Regions from separate parts of the Streptomyces panacea genome, predicted to be linked through region 1. Evidence: riboswitches for the same ligand, from Rfam matches in the RefSeq annotation. Region 1 holds a riboswitch; the other holds the start of a gene.

What was found. A riboswitch is a leader RNA that binds a small molecule or an ion and turns the genes downstream of it on or off. The one in region 1 is predicted to bind cyclic di-AMP.
Positions count from the first base shown of each region.
Region 2: it holds a riboswitch for cyclic di-AMP, as region 1 does, so the genes downstream of both, P3L51_RS21490 (M23 family metallopeptidase) here and P3L51_RS31665 (C40 family peptidase) in region 1, are expected to answer to the same signal.

Region 1 is NZ_JARJHW010000214.1:3,390-10,695, reverse strand. Features, by position in the region: gene P3L51_RS31665 (C40 family peptidase) at 211-1,389, opposite strand; cyclic di-AMP (ydaO/yuaA leader) riboswitch at 1,388-1,549, opposite strand; gene P3L51_RS31660 (ATP-dependent DNA helicase) at 1,742-4,312, shown strand; gene P3L51_RS31655 (M23 family metallopeptidase) at 4,387-6,006, opposite strand; gene P3L51_RS31650 (esterase/lipase family protein) at 6,323-7,240, opposite strand.
Region 2 is NZ_JARJHW010000092.1:13,728-21,033, forward strand. Features, by position in the region: gene lhgO (L-2-hydroxyglutarate oxidase) at 110-1,378, shown strand; gene trmB (tRNA (guanosine(46)-N7)-methyltransferase TrmB) at 1,572-2,375, shown strand; gene P3L51_RS21485 (PrsW family intramembrane metalloprotease) at 2,440-3,804, shown strand; gene P3L51_RS21490 (M23 family metallopeptidase) at 3,828-4,892, opposite strand; cyclic di-AMP (ydaO/yuaA leader) riboswitch at 4,904-5,058, opposite strand; gene P3L51_RS21495 (PP2C family protein-serine/threonine phosphatase) at 5,364-6,452, opposite strand; gene P3L51_RS21500 (MerR family transcriptional regulator) at 6,997-7,306, opposite strand, start outside.

The sequences.
Region 1 (7,306 bases):
GCCCCGGCACCGGCCCCGGCACGGACGCTCACGGCGGGTGAGCCGGTACGGGCGGACCGCGAACGGACCGCCCTCGCACTCATGCCGTCGGACGTCGGGGGACGCCTTCTCCGACGCCGACGGCCGCGCCCTGATCACCGTCGGGCGCGCCGGCCGGGGCGAGGGCGCCATGGACCCGGCCGCGCACCCGGCCGGTGTTCAGGCCGGTGTTCAGGCCGGGCGGACGCTGCCGTAGATCGGCATGTAGTAGATGGACTCCTCGCGGACGTTCGCGCCCGGCTTCGGCGCGTGGATCATCTTGCCGTCGCCCTTGTAGATGCCGACGTGGCTGATGTCGTCGTAGAAGAACACCAGGTCACCGGGGAGCAGATCCGCCGTGGCGACGCGCTTGCCGACCTTCACCTGGTCCCAGGTCGTACGCGGCAGCTGTACGCCCGCCGCCTTCCAGGCGGCGGCCGTCAGCCCCGAGCAGTCGTACGAGCTGGGGCCGGTGGCGCCCCACACGTACGGCTTGCCGATCTGGGCGCGGGCGAACGCGAGGACCTTCTCGGCCTTGGCCGCGTACGTACCGTCCGTGGCCCCCGAGCCGGTGCCCGTACCCGTACCCGTGCCCGTGCCGCCGCCGGTGGCGGGCGGCTGCTCCTTCTGCCGCGCCTCCTCCTGGCGCTTGCGCTCCGCGGCCTCCTCCTCGGCCTTCGCCTCGGCCTTGCGGCGCGCCTCCTGCTCCTTCTTCAGCTCCAGCGCGGCGAGCCGCGCCTTCTCCTCGGCCGTCAGCTCCGACAGCAGCGACCGTGCCGCGGCAAGCTTGTCCTGGACCTTCTGCTTGCCCGCCTTGAGCGAGGTCTGCGACTCGGTGAGCGTCTCCAGGCTCTTCGTCGCCGTGGCGCGCTTCTTCGCCGCGGACCGCTGCTCCTTCTGGAAGTCCTCGACGGCCCCCTGCTGGCGGTCGGTCAGTCGGTCCATCAGCTGGGTCTGTTCGAAGTACGACTCCGGGCTGTCGGCGAACATCAGGGCGGCCGTGGGACCGACCGCGCCCGCGCGGTACTGCGCCGCCGCGTACGTACCGAGGGCGCGCCGTGCCTCGTTCACCTTGTCGGCGCTCTTGGCCACGTCGTCCAGGACCCGGTCGACCGACTTGCGCTGGGTGTCGGTCGCTTCCTTCGCCTTGTTGTACTGCTGCGTCGCCGTACCGGCCTGCCGGTACAGATCGTCGACCTTCTTCTGCACCTCTTCCACCGAGGGGTTGGGCTCGGAGGGCGCGGCGGTGGCGCTCTGCGTCGAGAGCAGCGTGACCGAGGCGAGCGCGGCCGTGGTGAAACCGACGGCCGGTGTGTTCGCGCGCACTCCGGTGCGAGTGCGCGATTTGCGATGCGACGCCAAGGTCGGCATCTCCTTCCGTGGACCGCCTACCGGGTTAGCTGTCGGGTTCGGGCGGAACGGAAGGTTGCCCTACGGGCCTGGGGGTACGGCCCGATTCACCCCGGTCGAACATGGTGGGTCCCCGGTTCCGGACTTCCTTCGGGGAAGCCGGATTCGGCGCAGGCAGCCCGCTTGGCGCTGATCGCCGATGGAGTACGGACCGCCTCGGCGAGCACGGTAGCCAATCTGTGGTGCCGCTGTGAAGGTTGATGGCCGATATGCCCGATACATTTCCGTGACCTTTCGCATAAACGGTCGTGGGGACCCCCGCGAGGCCATGTGGCGGTTGGCTGTCAGTGCGGCACCCTAGACTCAGGAAGCGATGAGCAGCCTCTTTGACGACAGCTTTCTGGCGGACCTCCAGCCCTCGGCCGAGGAGCCCCCGCCGCCGCCCGAGGACACCGCTCCGGAGCAGGTGCCCGACGATCTCTTCGGAGGGAAGTTCGACGTGCCCCCTCCCAGGGATCCGTACCACCGCGACGGTGCGCCGCGCACGGTGGTGGACCCGGCGGCGCTGCTCGAAGGACTGAACGACGAGCAGCGCGCCGCCGTCGTGCACACCGGATCGCCGCTGCTCATCGTGGCCGGCGCCGGCTCGGGCAAGACCCGGGTGCTGACCCATCGGATCGCGCATCTGCTGGGGACCCGCAGTGTGCACCCGGGCGAAATACTGGCGATCACCTTCACCAACAAGGCCGCGGGCGAGATGAAGGAGCGCGTCGAGCAGCTCGTCGGACCGCGCGCGAACGCCATGTGGGTGATGACGTTCCACAGCGCCTGCGTGCGGATCCTGCGCCGCGAGTCGAAGCGGCTCGGCTTCACGTCCTCGTTCTCGATCTACGACGCGGCCGACTCCAAGCGGCTCATGGCCCTGGTCTGCCGTGATCTGGACCTCGACCCCAAGCGGCACCCCCCGAAGTCGTTCAGCGCCAAGATCTCGAATCTGAAGAACGAGCTGATCGACGAGGAGACCTTCGCCGGTCAGGCCACGGACCCCTTCGAGAAGACGCTGGCCGAGGCGTACCGGATGTACCAGGCGAGGCTGCGCGAGGCCAACGCCCTGGACTTCGACGACATCATCATGACGACGGTCCATCTGCTCCAGGCGTTCGGTGAGGTCGCCGAGCACTACCGCCGCCGCTTCCGCCACGTCCTGGTGGACGAGTACCAGGACACCAACCACGCGCAGTACACCCTGGTGCGCGAGCTGGTCGGCCCCTCGGGCGAGGGACACGACCCGGCCGAGCTGTGCGTCGTCGGTGACGCCGACCAGTCCATCTACGCGTTCCGGGGCGCCACGATCCGTAACATCCTCCAGTTCGAGGAGGACTATCCGAACGCGACGACGATCCTGCTGGAGCAGAATTACCGCTCCACGCAGACGATCCTCAGCGCTGCCAACGCGGTCATCGAGCGCAACGAGAGCCGGCGCCCCAAGAATCTCTGGACGAACGCGGGAGCGGGCGCCCTGATCACCGGGTACGTGGCCGACACCGAGCACGACGAGGCGCAGTTCGTCGCCGACGAGATCGACCGCATGACGGACGCGTCGGAGGCCAAGGCGGGCGATGTCGCCGTCTTCTACCGGACGAACGCGCAGTCGCGTGTCTTCGAAGAGATCTTCATCCGAGTCGGCCTGCCCTACAAGGTCGTCGGCGGCGTGCGCTTCTACGAGCGCAAGGAGGTCCGCGATGTGCTGGCCTATCTGCGGGTGCTCGCCAATCCGGAGGACAGTGTCCCGCTGCGCCGGATTCTGAACGTGCCCAAGCGCGGTATCGGCGACCGCGCCGAGGCGATGATCGACGCGCTCTCGGCGCGGGAGAAGATCTCCTTCGCGCAGGCGCTGCGCCGGGTCGACGAGGCGTACGGCATGGCGGCCCGCTCGTCGAACGCCGTGAAGCGCTTCAACACGCTGATGGAGGAGCTGCGTACGGTCGTCGAGTCCGGCGCCGGGCCGGCGACGGTCCTGGAGGCCGTGCTGGAACGGACCGGGTATCTGGCGGAGTTGCAGGCGTCGACCGACCCGCAGGACGAGACGCGGATCGAGAACTTGCAGGAACTGGCCGCCGTGGCGCTGGAGTTCGAGCAGGAGAGGGCTCAGGCGGCGGGGGCGGACCAGACGGCGGCCACGGACGCGTCCGCCGGCGCCGGTACGACCACGGACACGACCACGGACACGGACACGGGGGCCGGGGCCGACGCCGACGAGGCGGCCGCCGACGCGGACGCGCCCGCCGCGACCACGTCGGGCACTCTCGCCGAGTTCCTGGAGCGGGTCGCGCTCGTCGCCGACTCCGACCAGATCCCCGACGAGGACGAGGACGGCTCCGGTGTCATCACGCTGATGACGCTGCACACGGCGAAGGGGCTGGAGTTCCCCGTCGTCTTCCTGACGGGCATGGAGGACGGCGTCTTCCCGCACATGCGCGCGCTCGGCCAGGCCAAGGAGCTGGAGGAGGAGCGCAGGCTGGCGTACGTCGGCATCACGCGCGCCCGCGAGCGGCTCTACCTCACCCGGTCCTCGATGCGCAGTGCGTGGGGCCAGCCCTCGTACAATCCGCCGTCGCGCTTCCTGGAGGAGATTCCGGGCGAGTATCTGCAGTGGAAGCGCACCGGCCCGATGGCCGCCCCGGCCGGACCGACGTCGGGGATCGCGTCCTCGCTGTCCGCGTCCCGCTCACGCTCGGGCCCCGCGGGCTTCGCCACCCGGCGCGCGACCGAGAAGCCGGTCATCTCGCTCGCGGTGGGGGACCGGGTCACGCACGACCAGTTCGGGCTCGGGACGGTCGTCACGGTGACGGGTTCGGGCGCTGACGCGCAGGCGACGATCGACTTCGGGGACTCCAAGCCGAAGCGGCTGCTACTGCGCTACGCGCCCGTCGACAAGCTGTAGAAGCACGCATGCGGCGGGCCCCGTCGGCCCGCCGCATCCGTCACTACCAGGTGATGTAAGGAATCGCGCCCCGCCTACGACAGGTTGAGGCCGTGGCTGCGGAACCAGGACAGCGGGTCGATCGCCGAGCCGCCGCCCGGCCGTACCTCGAAGTGCAGGTGCGGACCGGTGGAGTTGCCCGAATTCCCCGAGTACGCGATCTCGTCACCGGCCTTGACGGAGCCGGAGCGGATCTTCGTGCTGCTGAGGTGGCAGTACCAGGTCTCGGTGCCGTCGGCGGCGGTGACGATCGCCATGTTGCCGTAGGCGCCGTTCCATTGCGTACGGACGGTGCCGTCCGTCGCGGCCATCACCGGCGTGCCGTACGAGACGGGGAAGTCGATGCCCGTGTGCATCGACATCCAGTTGACGCCGGCCTGGCCGTAGTACGCGCTGAGCGCGTGATTCGCGACGGGGATGGCGAACTTGGGGCGGGCGGCCTCGCGGGCCGCGGCCTGCGCGTCGCGCTTCTTCTTCTCCTCCGCCTGACGTTCCTTGAGGTCGATGCGCTCCTGGGTGCGGCTGGCGCGGTCCCCGAAGTCTCGTGCGTCGGCGTCGAGAGCGGCGAGTTGGGTGTCGAGCTTGTTGTTCACCGCGGCGGGCTTGACCGCTGTCGCGTCCGAGGCGGTGAGCGTGGTCGAGTCGTCCTTCTTCTCCTCGGCGGCGAGTCCGCCGACCGACGCGGCGGCGATGCCGGCGACGCCCATCACACAGGCGGAGGGGACGGCGACGGTGAGCAGAGCCGAACGCTTCGCCGGTGTACGGCGCCTGCTGCGGCTGCCTCCGGCCGCCCGGCGGACCGGGCGGGGGGCGACGGTCGCGGCGGTGACGGTGGCCGCGGCCCCGACGAGCTGGTCCGGGTGTTCGGAATGCTCCCACTCGGCGTCCAGCGCCGATTCCGATACGTGTTCAGGCTCCGGGCCGGGCGTGTCGTACTCGTGCTCGGCCTCGTACGCGGGCTGCTCGTACTGCGGCTGCTCGTATTCCGGCTGCTCGTATTCCGACTGCGCGAACTCGGTCGGGGCGAACTCGTTCGGCGTGAACTCCGGCCGCTCGTGCTCGGTTTCGTGCTGGTGCTCGGCGTCGGGCTCGTACGCGGCCGGTTCGTAGGCGGTGGGCTCGTACGCCCCCGACTCGTACGTCGCGGTGTCGCCGTAGTACGGAGCCTGCGCCTCGGCCTGGAACGGTACGTCCGGTACGTCCGACTGGACGGCCGGTTCTCCCGAGTTCCACGCGGTGGCGTCGTACGCGCCGGTGTCGGCAACGGGGGCCGCCCACTGGTCGGCCGGGGTGTTCGGGCCGGTCGCGTCATATCCGTAACTGGCGGCCTGGTTGGCCTCGTTCCAGGCGTTGGCGTCCCACTGCCCCGTCGTGTCGTACGACTGCACGGGTTGCTGGGACTGCTGAGGCTGCGCCGCGTACGCGTCGTACGCCTCGTACTGAACCTGGGGTGCTTGCGGCGCCTGCGTCGCGTAGGGGTCGTAACCCGCGTTCCACTGCGTCGAGTCGTACTGACCGCTGTGGTCCGCCTCGTACGTGACCGTGCCCACCGGGCTCGCGCCCGGAAGCGCGCCGAAGAGCGGGTCACTGTCGAAACTGCCTGTGGAGTAGCCGTCGTGGGCGGCGTATCCGGCGTGGGGGTGCTGGTCGTTCACCAACTTCTCTCTCGCCTCGGCAGCAGAACCAGGCTCCTGGGGCCGCCCTGACGAACGGTGGGACCCAGAAGGGAAAGCAGTGGCCGCGACTGTACCCGGCGGTATGCGACGGCGACAATCTTCGGCGGCTTCCCGGCGCTCTGGAAAGGGGCATTCGGCCGTCTTTCGGCGGACGGCGGGCACACCTTTGGCCCTACGTTCGAGGGGCGTTCGATTTCTAGGGTGTCGGTGAGGTGTCGAACCGACATCGAATCGGATGTGGGCGCAACCTATTTCGGTGCCGACGTTTGGCCCGCGGCTCGCCCTCGCGCACTCCTCATGCCACCGATATCGCCCCGTCGGCCCGGTCCTCGGTGCGTTCCATACCGCTTCCTGCCCATTCGGCCGCTTCCGCCAGCTCCGCCTCCGAGAGCTCCGCCGTCCCGTCGTGCTCCAGGACGTACCGGATTCCGGCGGCGACGGCCGGGTGCACCGGCAGTGCGAGGTGGCCGATACCGGTCACGCCCACGTTCTGCGCGATGAGGTCCGGATGCTCGACGCGGGCCGCCTCCACCGGCGACATGACCTGGTCGAGATCGCTCCAGAAGCTGACGAACCGCGTCCGGCAGCCGGGCGCCGGCTCCCGCAGCTCCTCGATCAGGTCCGAGCCGGGCCGCATCTGCCGGACGACGGGGTGCGCGCTGGCCAGCGGGATGGCGCCGGTGCCCGCGTGCGGCGTGCCCATGGTGACCAGGGTCCGTACCCGTACGTCGCCATCCAGTCGCTGTACGTAATACCTGGCGATCAGGCCGCCGAGGCTGTGCCCGACGATGTCGACCTCGCGGTGTCCCGTACGGGCGCAGACCTCCTCGATGTGCCGGCCGAGCACTTCGGCCGCCAGTCGGATGTCGCTGGTCAGCGGGGAGAAATTGAGCGATTCGAGATGGCGCCAGCCGTGCCGGGCCAGGGAGCGGCGCAGCAGGACGAAGACGGAGCGGTTGTCCACGAATCCGTGCAGGAGCAGGACCGGCCGGCGGGAGCGGCCCTCGGTGGGCAGTGTGGCGGCCTCGGGCGGCAGGTCGGGTGCCGGGCGCTCGCTGGCGATTCCACCCGGATAGAGGACCAGATGCCCGGCGAGGATCGCCATCTCGAGAACAGAGGCCCGCAGGAGGGTGACGGGCAGCTCCCAGGCCGCCGGCCGCCGTACCACGGACGGAAAGGGCGAGAAAAGCTCGGAGAAAGGCGGGATCTTCATTGACCTACCTCCCTACGCCGCACGGGAAGCGAATCCCCTTGCGGCTCCCGTGCCGGGTGGGGCCGA
Region 2 (7,306 bases), on a different contig from region 1:
CTTGATGCCGAATGCTTGGTGAACGATGCGGGACACGCGTGGTACCTCGATGGTTTAAGGGCATTGTCAGTGGGCCAGTGCACTATCGGGGTGGGAGGTTGCGCGGGTGATGAAAGACGGCTCCGGTCGCGTCGGCGGCCACGGCTACCGGCATGGCTACCGGCACGGCTACGACTGCGACGTGCTGGTGATCGGCGGCGGCATCGTCGGTCTCTCGACGGCCTACGCCCTCACCCGGGCCGCCCCCGGCACCCGCGTGACGGTCCTGGAGAAGGAACGGGGCCCCGCGCGGCACCAGACGGGCCACAACAGCGGCGTCATCCACAGCGGTGTGTACTACCGCCCCGGTTCCCTCAAGGCGCGTTACGCGATCGAGGGCGCCGCCGAGATGGTCAAGTTCTGCGCGGAGTACGGCATCGCGCACGAGGTCACCGGCAAACTCATCGTCGCCACCGACCGCGACGAGCTGCCCCGGCTGCACGCCCTGGTCCAGCGCGGCAGGGAGAACGGCATTCCGGTCCGGGAGCTGGGCCCGGCGCAGATCATGGAGTACGAGCCGGAGGTGCGCGGCCTGGCCGCGATCCACGTCGGCACGACCGGGGTGTGCGACTTCGGGGCCGTCGCGGCGCGGCTCGCCGACTCGGCCGAGGCGTCGGGCGCCTCCGTGCGGTACGGCGCCGAGGTCACCGTCGTCGACCGGCGGGCCTGGGGTGTCGCGGTCCGTACGTCCTCCGGAGAGGTGGTCAGGGCCCGCGCCCTCGTCAACTGCGCGGGGCTCCAGTGCGACCGGGTGGCACGGCTGACGGGCGACGACCCGGGCATGCGGATCGTCCCGTTCCGCGGCGAGTACTTCGAACTGGCCCGGCCCGGTCTCGTCCGCGGACTCGTCTATCCGGTACCGGATCCGGCCTTTCCGTTCCTCGGGGTACATCTGACGCGCGGCGTCCACGGCGGCGTCCATGTCGGCCCCAACGCGGTGCCCGCGCTGGCCAGGGAGGGCTACTCCTGGTCCGCCGTGCGCCCCCGTGAGCTGGCGGGCACCCTCGGCTGGCCCGGCTCCTGGCGGATAGCGCGCAGACACTGGCGCTACGGGGCGGGCGAGCTGCGCCGCTCACTGTCCAAGCGCGCCTTCGCCACCGCCGTACGCCGGCTGCTGCCCGCCGTGACGGACGCGGACCTGCGCCCCGCGACGGCCGGGGTGCGCGCCCAGGCGGTGCTGCGGGACGGCACGCTGGCCGACGACTTCCTGATCCAGGAGTCACCGCGCACGGTGCATGTGCTCAACGCCCCGTCACCGGCGGCGACGGCGGCTCTCCCGATCGGCCGCGAGGTGGCGAGGCGGGCGCTGACGATGCTGAGGGACGCGGACGGGGCGTAGGGCCGCGGGGCACCCGGGGCGGGTCCGGCGGGTCCGTAGAATCGAGAGAATCCTGTCCGAGCCGGCGGTAGACGTCGTGCCTGAGAAATCGTGCCGAGAAGACGTGTCCGAGACCCAGATGACCCAGATGAACGTGAACAGCGACCGCGACGGTGACGGCGCGCGCGCCGACGACGCCCACCCCTGGTCCCGGATGTTCCCCGGGGGCTCGGGGCCGGCCGCCGACCCCGCCGGATCGCACTTCGACCGCCGTATCCGCAGCTTCCAGCCGCGCCGCAGCCGCGTGACGACCGGCCAGGCCGATGTCCTGCGGCGGCTGTGGCCGTCCTGGGGCCTGGACATCGACGGACAGCGGGTGCTCGATCTCGACGCGCTCTTCGGCGGGCTGCCGGTCGTCCTGGAGATCGGCTTCGGCATGGGCGAGGCGACCGCGCGGATGGCCGCCGACGATCCGGGCACCGGGATCCTCGCCGCCGACGTCCACACACCGGGGCAGGGCAACCTCCTGCGTCTCGCCGAGGGCGACGGACTGTCCAACATCCGGGTGGCCAACGGCGACGCGATCATCCTGCTGCGGGAGATGCTGGCGCCCGGTTCGCTGGACGGGATACGCGTCTACTTCCCCGACCCGTGGCCCAAGACGCGCCACCACAAACGGCGGCTGATCCAGCCCGAGTTCCTCGACCTGGCCGCGCCCCGGCTGAAGCCCGGTGCCGTACTGCACTGCGCGACGGACTGGGAGCCGTACGCCGAGCAGATGCTCGACGTACTGACCGCGCACCCCGCCTTCGAGAACACCGCCCCGGACGACGGTTTCGCGCCGCGGCCCGACTTCCGGCCGCTCACCCGGTTCGAGGGCCAGGGCATCGACAAGGGGCATGCCGTACGCGACCTGGTCTTCCGCCGCGTCGCGGACGGGGTTCCGGCCGAGGTGGACGGCGCTCCGGCCGAGGTGCACGACGTTCCGGCCGAGCAGGACGGCGCTCCGGCCGGGTAGCACGCCGGCCGGGACGGACCGGGCACCGTCGCGGGGTGTCGGTGGCGCTCGTTAGGGTCAGGAGGTGTCCGAACCGTCCCGACCGCCGCCGCACGCCCCTCCGCCCCCGCACCCGCTCCCGCACCCGGCGATCCCCGCGTTCGAGCAGCAGGAGCGGGCCGGTGACATGTGGGCCGCCGTGCCGGAGCGCTCCCGCTGGCGCTACCGGCCCTACCGCTCGTTCTGGCGGCACCCGGCCGTGCGCGCGGGCGCGGTGATCATCCTGCTCGCCATCTGCGGCCTGCTGATCCTCGCGCTCGTCCGGGAACAGACCGGCACGCGGGGCTTCCTCGTCGGTCTCGGTCTGGCGACCCTGCCCGTGCCGCTGCTGATGGCGGCCTTCCGCTGGCTGGACCGGGTCGAGCCGGGGCCCTGGCGGAATCTGATCTTCGCCTTCGCCTGGGGTGCCTGCGCCGCCGCCCTCGTGGCGATCACCGCGAACTCCTTCGCGACCCAGTGGATAGCCACCGCCACCGCCGACCCCACCGGCGCGGAGTCCCTGGGGGCCACGGTGGTGGCGCCGATCGTCGAGGAGAGCGCGAAGGCCGCCGCGATCCTGCTGATCTTCCTCTTCCGCCGGAAGTCGTTCACCGGTCTCGTCGACGGAGTCGTCGTCGCCGGCTTCACCGCGACCGGCTTCGCCTTCACCGAGAACATCCTCTATCTCGGCAACGCCTTCGGCGAGGACCAGCAGATCGGCAACTCGGGCCTCGCGTCCGTGACCGCGGCGACCTTCTTCGTACGGGTCGTGATGTCGCCGTTCGCGCATCCGCTGTTCACGGTCCTGACGGGCATCGGCTTCGGCATCGCCGCCGTCGCCCCCCGCCGCCTGCGGGTGAGCCGCCGGCTGGCGCCGGTGCTCGGCCTCGTGCTGGCCATGGGCGTGCACGCCCTGTGGAACGGCTCCACGTCACTGTTCGGCCCGTACGGCTTCTACGCGGTGTACGCGGCCTTCATGGTCCCCGCCTTCGCCCTGCTCACCTGGCTGGCGATCTGGAGCCGGCAGCGTGAACTGCGCACGGTGTCGGCCGAGTTGCCGGCGTACGCGGCAGCCGGCTGGCTCGCCGAGACCGAGCCGCTGGCGCTGTCCTCGATGCGGGCGCGCTCGATGGCGCGCGATGTGGCGGGCCGTACGTACGGGCCGTCGGCGGCCCGTACGGTCGGCGAGTACCAGGCGTTCGCGACCGCCCTCGCGTTCCTGCGCCACCGGGCGGGGCGCGGCGACGCGGGCCGGGACTTCGCCGAGCGCGAGCAGGAACTGCTGCACCACATGTGGCAGCGCCGGGAAATGGCGTCGCCCGCGCTGGCTTACGCGGCGCGGGCGACGGGGCGGGTGTGGACTCCGCCGCCGTACATCGACTACGGCGGCTACAACCCGTATCGGAACTAGAACACCCAGGGCGCTTAGGGCACTTAGGGCGTGAGTCCCTTGCTGCGGAGCCAGCTCAGCGGGTCGATCCCGCTGCCGCCCGCGGTGTGCACCTCAAGGTGCAGGTGCGGGCCGGTGACGTTGCCGGTGGCTCCCACGCGTCCGACCGTCTCGCCGGTGTTGACCTTCTGGCCGGCGCTGACGGTCATCGAGGACAGGTGGGCGTACCAGATCTCCGTACCGTCGCCGAGCTCCAGCACCACGCGGTAGCCGTACGACCCCGACCAGCCGGCCGACTTGACGGTCGCGCTGTGGACGGCCTTGGCGGGCGTGCCCGTGGGGGCGGCGAAGTCCAGGCCGGTGTGCTGGCCGGAGGACCACATGGAGCCGGTCTGGCCGTAGGTGGAGGTGAGCGTGTACGAGGAGGTGGGGAGCGAGAAGCTGGCGGCCAGCTTCTCCAGGCGCTCCTTCTCGGCCTTGCGCTCGGCCGCTTCCCTCGCCTTGCGCTTCTCCTCGGCGGCCTTCGCCTCGGCCTCGGTCTGCTGCTTCTTCGCCTCGGCCGCGGCCGTCTCGGCGGCGGCCGTCTCGGCGCTCGCCTTCTGGGCGGCGTCGGCCTCGGCCTGCTGCTGCTCCGCCTGCTGGAGGATGCGGGCGCGCAGCGCCTCGCCGGAGTCGGTGGTGCCCTGCTGGGCGTCCGCGGCGGTGAGGCCCGCGGTGGTGAGCGGGGAGGGGGTCTCGTCGCTCTTCTTGTCGCCGTCGGACATGAAAGACCCGACACCGGGAAGAGACTTGGCGTCGGGGAAACTGTCCGAGAGCGCGTCGGGAAGTGATATCGAGACCGCGGGCTTGTCCTGCGCGGAGGCGATGCCTCCCGCGCCGACCGCCGCGATGACGCCCACTCCGAGGACCGTGGAGCTGCGGGCGAGAGCGTTGCGCTGCTTGGCGACACGGTGCTTGCCGCGTACGGGACGGATGGAGTCCGCGGTGGGATTCCACTCCTCCCAGTCCCTGGTCGCCTCGTCGTCGGCGCGATCGGTACCGGCGAACCGGCTCCCGGGACCGAAATGGACCGGGGCTGAGGCTTCGGGGGCAGGCCTGTTGGACGCCACTGGGGCGCTCTCCTTTCCTTCCTTCTCGCCTACCGGGTTAGCTGACGGGTTCGGAGCAGGAAGGTCTCCTACGAGCGTTCTTGGCCGCACGAGGCAGCAAGAGACGCCCGATTCACCCCAATTGGTGGTTCCCCGGTTTCCTTGCGGAATTCGGCGCGTGCGCACGGTGCCGTCTCTTTCGACGGCTGGGACAACCGCGCTGCGTTATCGAACGTTAATAGACGACCGGGGCTTATTCCAAGCTGTTCCGGGTGATCGTTAGCGGGCCCGGCCCGGACCAACCGGGACACAAGCGGGTGGAATCGGGCGAGTCGATCGCCCCTCCGACCGTGTGCGATCACACACTCGAACTGACGGTGCGTCAAATATTATGCGGAGTGGTGCGCCCCAACTACGCAGCGTGCCGGGCGAGATGACGACACACGGCGAAGGGATCGCGAAGAGACGGAGGAGATACGGGAAGCGACGCCGTCACGGCACGACGGGCATCGTCCGGCGCCGCTCCGGCTGCCGCTCGGTGGGCCTGCTGACGGCCAGCAGCGCCATGTCGTCCGTACTGCCGCCGCCGGTGTGCAGCCGTACGTCCCCGACGATCGCGTCGAGCATCTCGTCGGGGCCGGGGAAGATCCGTCCCGCGAGCCGTTCGCGCGGGTTGTAGAAGACGCCCGCCGTGTTGCGCGCCTCGGTGAGCCCGTCCGTGTAGAGGAGCAGCGTCGCCCCGGCCCGGTACGGGATCTCGTCCGCGCGGTCCGGCCAGGAACCCAGCTCGCCCATCCCGAGCGGCAGCGCCGGATCGGCGGGGGCCAGCACGGTCAGTCCGCCGTCGTCCGCGAGCAGCAGCGGCTCCGGGTGCCCCCGGTTGACCACGCGCACCATGCCCTCGGCGTGCGGGATCTCGGCGAGTACGGCGGTGGTGAAACCCTCGAACAGATCGATCCCGTCGCGCCGCGTGCCCTCGCGCGCCAGCGCCCGCTCCAGCCGCTGCGCGACCCCTTCGAGCGACCGCTCCTGCTCGGCGGCCTCGCGGAAGGCGCCGATGACGACGGCCACGGTCTCGACGGCGGCCATGCCCTTGCCGCGTACGTCGCCGACAACCAGCCGTACCCCGTACTCCGTGTCCTGGACGGCGAACAGGTCGCCGCCGATGAACGCCCCCTCCTCCGCGGCCTCGTAGCGCGCGGCGATGTGCAGCCCGCCGATCCGGGAGGCGGGCGTCGGCAGGACGGCCCGCTGGGCGGCCTCGGCGATGACGCGCGCCGACGCCAGGCGCTCACCGCTCCGGCGTACGACACCGTTGATGGCCAGCGCGAGGACGGAGACGGTGAAGACGGTCAGCGATTCGGTGATCGTCGCGACCTCGTCGACCGTGTCGTTGAAGAAGTGCAGTCCGAGCACGGCGGCCAGGGACAGGAGGCCGATGACGAGCGTGCGCGCGAACGAGAAGAACGGGGCCGCGACCAGCGGCGCCGCCGCGAAGAGCGGGGAAGCGGTGATCGCGGTCGGGGTCGCCTGATCCATGATGATCCCCGCCACGAGGATCAGGAAGGGCAGGATCGCCACGACCGGATGCGCCGACCGGGCGGCGTGCCGGCCGCGCCCCCGTCTGGCGGGACGGGGATCGCCGGGACCGAAACCCGGGGGGTGCCGGTCGGCGGAGGGAAAGCCCTCCCAGGTGGGGTCGTCCGGGTCGAAGCTCGGCGGGATCGAACTCGGGGCGTGGGAGTCGGCCGGGTTGGCGCCCGTCCAGCCGGAGCGGGAGTCGGGGTCGGCGCGCCGGAAGCCGCGGCGGACGCCGCGCCGGATCCCGCGCCGGGCGTTGTCGCCGAGGCCGCGGAGCCTGGTGGACAGGCCGGGACGGCGGACAGCCCCGTCGGCGGGACGGCGGCCGTCGCTCCCGCCGCCGCCCGCCGTCCCGTCGTCTCCGCTGTCTCTCTGCCCCACCTGTGTCTCCTGCCCGGTCCGTCGACGGCTGCGGACGGTGCCGCGCCCTTCCCAGGCTGGCCCCTTACGCGCCGGGGGGCTACCCGCCGTCGACCGACTGGGCTACCGGTGGGCCGGTGCGGTGACCGGAGCCCGGCCGGGAAGTCAGCCCGGGGGCGGGCCGTCAGTCGGTGAGGTGGCGCTCGGCGTACACCTTCATCGCGTCCCGTACGAGGACGGCCGCGCCTTCCGCGTACTTGTCGTAGTTACGGCCGAAGCGCGGGTCGTCGACGTACATCGCGCCGACTCCGATGACATACGACCTGGAAGGGCTCGTGGTGCTCGACAGCCAGTCGCAGTGCCGGGCGGCGATGGCCTGCGCCTCGTCGCTGTCGGCGGCGAGACCGTCCTTCCTGGCCCGGCCCCAGTCGCGGGCGATGTTCTCGTGCAGGTCCATGAACTCCCGGCGCTCGCTCTCGTTCAGCGAGCGCCAC